DNA from 2 places in the Streptomyces gobiensis genome. Region 1 is predicted to be linked to the other one. Evidence: riboswitches for the same ligand, from Rfam matches in the RefSeq annotation. Region 1 holds a riboswitch; the other holds the start of a gene.
The links. A riboswitch is a leader RNA that binds a small molecule or an ion and turns the genes downstream of it on or off. The one in region 1 is predicted to bind cyclic di-AMP.
Positions count from the first base shown of each region.

Region 2: it holds a riboswitch for cyclic di-AMP, as region 1 does, so the genes downstream of both, test1122_RS06070 (peptidoglycan DD-metalloendopeptidase family protein) here and test1122_RS08840 (LysM peptidoglycan-binding domain-containing protein) in region 1, are expected to answer to the same signal.

Region 1 is NZ_CP086120.1:1,926,466-1,929,865, forward strand. It holds gene eno (phosphopyruvate hydratase) at 1-757, opposite strand, end outside; gene test1122_RS08840 (LysM peptidoglycan-binding domain-containing protein) at 1,065-1,712, opposite strand; cyclic di-AMP (ydaO/yuaA leader) riboswitch at 1,716-1,862, opposite strand; gene test1122_RS26565 (transglycosylase family protein) at 2,129-2,941, opposite strand; gene test1122_RS08855 (cytochrome P450 family protein) at 3,154-3,400, opposite strand, start outside.
Region 2 is NZ_CP086120.1:1,300,824-1,304,223, reverse strand. It holds gene test1122_RS06075 (ROK family transcriptional regulator) at 1-831, shown strand, start outside; cyclic di-AMP (ydaO/yuaA leader) riboswitch at 1,752-1,932, shown strand; gene test1122_RS06070 (peptidoglycan DD-metalloendopeptidase family protein) at 1,935-3,188, shown strand; gene test1122_RS06065 (alkaline phosphatase PhoX) at 3,356-3,400, shown strand, end outside.

The DNA of each region.
Region 1 (3,400 bases):
CGCCGTCCTTGTAGAACTCGGAAGCGGCGACGTCCAGCGCGAGCGCGATGTCCTGCCCCGGGGCGTAACCGGCCTTCTTGATGGCCTCAAGGATGAGGTCCAGGGCCTCGCGGTTGGAGCCCAGGTTCGGGGCGAAGCCGCCCTCGTCGCCCAGGCCGGTGGCCAGGCCCCGCTCCTTCAGCACGGCCTTGAGCGCGTGGTAGGTCTCGGTGCCCCAGCGCAGCGCCTCGGAGAAGGACTCCGCGCCAATTGGGGCGATCATGAACTCCTGGATGTCCACATTGGAGTCGGCGTGCGAGCCGCCGTTGAGGATGTTCATCATCGGGACCGGCAGCTGGTGCGCGTTCGGCCCGCCAAGGTAGCGGAAGAGCGGCAGGTCGGAGGCCTCGGAGGCGGCGTGCGCAACGGCCAGCGAGACACCGAGGATGGCGTTGGCGCCAAGCGAGGACTTGTCGGCGGTGGCGTCCAGGTCGAACATCGCCTGGTCGATCAGCCGCTGCTCGGTGGCGTCGTAACCGACCAGCTCCGGACCGATCTGCTCGATGACGGCGAGGACCGCCTTCTCGACACCCTTGCCGCCGTAGCGGGCCTTGTCACCATCGCGGAGCTCGAGGGCCTCGAAGGCGCCGGTGGAGGCACCGGACGGGACAGCGGCACGGCCGGTGCTGCTGTCGTCGAGGCCGACCTCGACCTCCACCGTGGGGTTGCCTCGCGAGTCGAGGATCTCGCGGGCTACGACGACGTCGATGGACGGCACGAGGGTCTCCTTCTGTGTATCTGGGTTCCTGCTCCGAGACTCTAACGGTCCGCTGGGCCACACGCGGGCTCCTGCCCGTGTCGTGGACGGGTCGGGAGTGTGAAGCCGCAGCTCAGAACGGCGATAAAGATTTGTTCCGCTGATAAAGAAACGAGCGGAACGGTGGTATCGCGCAATAGCGCAATAGTGGGACAAGGCCGGAGCCCCGCCCAAAGACGCCGCCGGAGCCCCGGCGCAGAGGGCGCCGGGGCTCTCACCTGTCGGCCCGTCAGACCCGTCAGACGCTGAGCAGCGCTGATGAGCACTGTCAGACGCTGAGCTTCTGGCCGGGGAAGATCAGGTGGGGGTTGCGGCCAACGGTGGCCTTGTTGGCTTCGTAGATCCGCCGCCAGGTGGTGCCGTGCTCGGCGGCGATCGAGGAGAGCGTGTCACCGCTCTGCACGGTGTAGTTTCCGGAGCCGGTCTGCGGCCGCTGCGGCGGGTTCTGAGGCTGCGTTTGCTGCCGCTCCGGCGGTGTCTCTTGCTGATTCTGCGAGCCGCTGGCCGAACCGCCGCCGGGGTTCACATTGGCGGAGGGGCCGCCGGCGGTGAGGTTGCCCGCACTGGCGCAGCCCCAGGCACCCGGGCCCTGCATGGCGAGCAGCTTCTCAGCGGTGGCGATTTGCTGACCCTTGGTGGCGAGGTCGGCGCGCGGGGCGTACTTGGTGCCGCCCGCGGCGGCCCAGCTCGACTGCGAGAACTGCAGTCCGCCGTAGTAGCCGTTGCCGGTGTTGATGGACCAGTTGCCGCCCGACTCGCACTGGGCGACCTTCTCCCAGGTGTCGACCGGGGCGGCCTGGGCACCCGTGGCAGCCATCAGCGGAGCAGCGACAGCGGCCCCGGTGACGCCTGCCAGCGTGGCGACACGCACGACCTTGGATGGACGGCGGTGGTGGCCCTTGCCGGTGAACAGCATGTCGTTCTTCCTCACCGACGCCTGCGAGGTGAGCTGTCGGGTTCGGGCTGTGAGTGGCCCGGTCCGACGCGACCGCGTCGGGCTTCACCCCAAGCCGCCGTAGCGGCACTTACCTGGTTCCCCCGCTCCTGCCAACGGCGCTGACGCGACAACGACGGCCCTTCGACCACCGGCAGGATTCGGCGTGGCGGTCGACGGGGCCCGCAGTAGCGAGCCGGTAGGACCGTAAGCACAGCGCCGTAGATCATTCAATAACCGTCTACTTCGATCATTTCGGGCGAGTTGACGGTCATTAGCTAATATCACCGCAGGTCGGGAGGGGTATTGGGCAATACGGATTCCCAAGACACGCCGGAACAATCGGGAGAGTAGCGTCACACTTTCGCCAATGGGACATCTGGCCCGTCTGGCCCCAACTAACCCTTTTGCTGCCCCAGATCGAGGCGCTGGCCCGGCAGGATGAGATCGGGGTCGGCGCCGATGACCGGTTCATTGGCCGCGTAGAGCGCGGGCCAGCCGCCCTGCACGCCCTCTCGCTCGGCGATCTCCGAGAGCGAATCACCGGACTGGACCCGATAATCACCCGAACCGCGCTCAACGCGGTCAGCCCCCCGGGCGGTGTTCTCCGAGGGCCGCTCCGTCTCCGGCTCACCACGGTGCTTGCCGGTGCCCTCAGCACTGCCGGGCGCGGGATGATCGGGCGTCAGAGACGGGTGGTCCGGTGCGGTGGCCCCGTCCTGTCCCGGCTCACCCGGCTGGGCCCCCTCGTCACCCGGCCCCTCGTCCACGGCGCCGTCCTCGGCGGAGCTCTCGGCGGGGGTCTCGGCGGGGGTCTCGGCAGGGCTCTCGGTCTCCAGCCGGTCGGGGCTGGGCGTAGGGGCAGGCGACAGCGGATCGTCGCTGGGCACGGCCTCCGGAACCTCGACCGCTCCGTCGGCCACTTCCTTGGCCAGTCCGCTCCCTACCGCACAGCTCGGCCAGGCGTCCGGGCCCTGCTCCGCGAGGATCTGCTCGGCGACCGCGATCTGCTGCATACGGCTGGCCAGATCGGGGCGGTCCGCGTACACGGTGCCGCCGTACTTCTCCCAGGTACTCAGGGTGAGCTGAAGACCGCCGTAGTAGCCGTTCTCGGCGTTGGAGCTCCAGATCCCGCCGCTCTCGCACTCGGCGACCCGGTCCCAGGTCGCCGCTTCGGCGGCCTGGGCGCCGGATGCGCCAAGGAGCGGCATGGCGAACCCCGCTCCGGTCACCCCTGCGGTGACGAAGATGGCAGGGGCCTGACGAGGTCGACGGTGTCGGCCGGTCCCGGAACGCATGCGATCGCCTCTCGTAAACAGCTCATGTGACAGCTCGCGTGACAGCTCATGTGAGAGCCGCACTCTGTGGCTGACGGCCGAACGTAGCGTCGAATACCAGTCATCACAAGTCAGTGTCGTGGAGATCACGCAACGGTCACGGTACTGAACTCCACCGGCAGCGTTCGGAGTCCACGCATGATGAGGCCGCCACGCCACCGCAAATCACCTGGATCCACCGCAAGTCGAAGATCGGGCAACCGGCGCAGCAGGGTCGCCAGGGCCGTCTGCCCCTCCAGCCGGGCCAACGGCGCACCGAGACAGTAGTGAATGCCATGGCCGTAGCCAAGGTGCTGAGTGTCCCGGCGCCCCAGATCCAGCGTGTCCGGGTCG
Region 2 (3,400 bases), 630 kb from region 1:
CAGCTCGGGCAGTGGTTCATCACGCTGCTCAAGGACTCCGGGACGGCCCCCGACACGGTCTGCGGTGTCGGACTGTCCGTACCCGGCCCGGTGGACTGGGCCTCCGGGCGGGTGGTCCAGCCGCCGATCATGCCGGGCTGGGACCGGCATCCGATCCCCGAGGGGATGCGGCGGTCGCTCGGTCTGGGACCGCTGCCCGTTCTGGTCGACAATGACGCGAATCTGATGGCCTTCGCCGAGCAGCGCACCGGGCATCCCGACTGTGCCGCCCTGCTTCTGGTGAAGGCCTCCACCGGAATCGGCGCCGGGGTCGTGGTGGGCGGCGAGATCTACCGCGGCATTGACGGCGGTGCCGGGGACATTGGCCATATCCGGCTGCACGACCGGCTGGACGCCCTGTGCATGTGCGGCTCACATGGCTGCCTCGCGGCGGTCGCCAGTGGCCGGGCACTGGCCCGGGAACTCACCGCCGCCGGGGTCCCGGCCGCCTCCGGCTCGGATGTACGCGACCGGCTCGCCGTCGGTCAGCCCGAGGCGGTCCGGCTGGCCCAGCAGGCCGGCCGTCGGGTGGGGGAGGTGCTGGGCACCGTGGTCACGCTGCTCAACCCGGGGGTTCTGCTGATCGCGGGTGATCTGGCGGGGACGCCGTTCCTCACGGGGGTGCGGGAGGTGCTCTACCAGCGGGCCATGCCTCGCACGACCGCCCACCTACAGGTGGGCACCTCCGCTCTCGGCGACCGGGCTGGGGTACTGGGGGCCGGCGCGATGGTGGTGGAGCACCTTTACGCGCCCGGCCGAGCCGACGCACGGCTGGCAGCCCTTCACGGCTAGCCCACGCCCCTCAGTCGGGTTACCGGGCCGTCTTGCGTTCGTTACCAAGTACATCACCGAAAGGATCAAGTCCTGCAGGCACGGATGTAAGGAGAGTTACCGATGGAAGCGGGACCGATACATGAGAGATCTTCTGGCGCGCGTCCAAGCCATCGCCGAACGCGAGCTCGATGACGCTGCCCGAACGTGCCCATGCGGGACACGGCGTCAAGTCGTCGTCACCGAGGAACCCGCGCCGGATGGAAAGCCCGGGCCCATCACTGTAACCACGGTGTGCCCGAACAACTGCGCCCCTTAGCGATGGTGTGCCCAAACTGGGGGAACAGCGGACGGGTGCATCGCAGGCCTGCGAAGATGGTGTAATACGGGCATCTCTGGACATAGTTCCAGTTACGGGAAAGAGCGAAGTCGGGGGCCGACTTGATGTGATATGGGGGTGGATGTCACCCGGCTCGCTGGGCGCCGACAGAAGTCACGCATGGCCCCGGCTGTTCCGGGAAGCAGGGTTGAGCAGCGACTGAACGCTCACCGAAGGATGAACCGGACAATCGTTACGGATGTCAATCCCGGGGAACAGTCGTGTTCTGACAGGAAATCAGCGGCACACGCAGAGCGCGGGTGACGGGATTCACAGAATTGCCGACCGGTGCAATTGCACCGGTCGAATCATTTGCCATTCCTTCGTCAATTCCCCTGCTCAGCACAGGATTTAAGTAAAGACCCAGGATCCGCTTTCTCACTCTCGGAACAGGATCCACCGCATACGGTGGCTAAAATCCGCTGTGCGGCAACTGTGCGGAGGCTTCCGATCTCCACCCTTCTTGTCTTGGCGAAATCGTTGTGTCTACGGTTCCTCCGCCACCGCATCTCATGCGGAGGTCCTACCGCCGGGAACGCCGAATCCTGCCGCCCGGCCGGGGGAAAACACATCACTCAAGGGCGGCAGGAGCGGGGGAACCAGGTAAGTGCCGTGCCGCGTACCTATAGCGGCCCGGCTTGGGGTGAAGCCACGCCTCATCGTGCTCCGGCGCGCTGAGAAATGGCCGGGCATCTCCTGTCCGAATCCGACAGCTCACCTCGTAGGCGTAGGAGAGGACACACCTATGTCTCGCGGTCGTCATCGCCGTCAGCGCAAACCCCTGATATCCCGTCATGTCTCCCGCGTTTCTCTCGCCCTGACCGCCGGTGGTGCGGGTATAGCCCTTCCGCTGGCCACGGCGGGCAGCGCGAGTGCCGCCCCCGTCTCCGTCTGGGACAAGGTCGCCGAGTGCGAGAGCAACGGCAACTGGTCCATCAACACCGGCAATGGCTTCTATGGCGGCCTGCAGTTCCAGCAGTCGAGCTGGGCAGCCGCGGCCGGCACCCAGTACGCCCCGCGCGCTGACCAGGCCACCAAGGACCAGCAGATCGCCACCGCCGAGAAGCTGCTCGCCATGCAGGGCCCGAACGCCTGGCCGGTCTGCGGTCCGCGTGCCGGGCTCAGCAAGAACAGCGGCGCCCCGGACATCAGCCCGGAGGGCAAGGAGCAGTCCGCCCCGCAGGCCAAGGCCAAGGCCCAGCCGGAAGCCAAGCCGCAGCCGCAGCCCAAGCCGCAGCAGAAGCAGGAGCCGGAGCAGAAGTCCGAGGAGTCCTACACCGTCGTCAGCGGTGACACCCTGTACGGGATCGCCACGGCGAGGAGCATCGAGGGCGGCTGGCCGACCGTCTACGAGGCCAACCGGGAGACCGTCGGCAGCGACCCGGACCTGATCTTCCCCGGCCAGGAGCTCACCCTCGCCGAGGGCGAGGCCAAGCCGCAGCAGCCGAAGGCACCGCAGCCCAAGGCACCGGAGCCCAAGCCGGAGCAGGCGAAGCCGGAGAAGAAGCCCGAGCAGCCGAAGCCCGAGCCGAAGCAGGAGAAGCCCGAGGCTCCGGCCCAGAAGTCGGACAGCGACACCGGTGCCAGCAACGCCACCGGCTACTCCGCCCCGGTCGACTCCAGGCCGACCACGCCCTACCGTGCCACCGGCTCCAGCTGGTCCAGCGGCTATCACACCGGCGTTGACTTCGCCGTGCCCACGGGCACCCCGGTCAAGGCGGTCACCTCGGGCACCGTGGTCTCCGCGGGCTGGGGCGGCTCGTACGGCAACGAGGTCGTCATCAAGCACGCCGACGGCCGCTACAGCCAGTACGCCCACCTCTCGTCGCTGTCCGTGCGGCCGGGCCAGTCCGTCAGCAACGGTCAGCAGATCGGCCGGTCCGGCTCGACCGGCAACAGCACCGGCCCGCATCTGCACTTCGAGGTCCGCACCAGCCCCAACTACGGCTCGGACATCGACCCGCTGGCCTACCTCCGCTCGCACGGCGTGTCCATCTGACAGGTCCCGCCACCGAGTTCCCCCATCGTGAACCGGTCGTGCCGATTGACAGGCACGGCCGGTTCACGGGCTGTTGCCGCCCCGTAAAGGTCGCGGTTCTATCTTCCGGAGCGCTCAACTTCATGGCCGGCCGGCCATGGAGCCAGACGACTTCCGGTGAGGTAACCGTGGAACGTCGAAATTTCCTGCGCGGAGCAGTCATAGCCGGATCG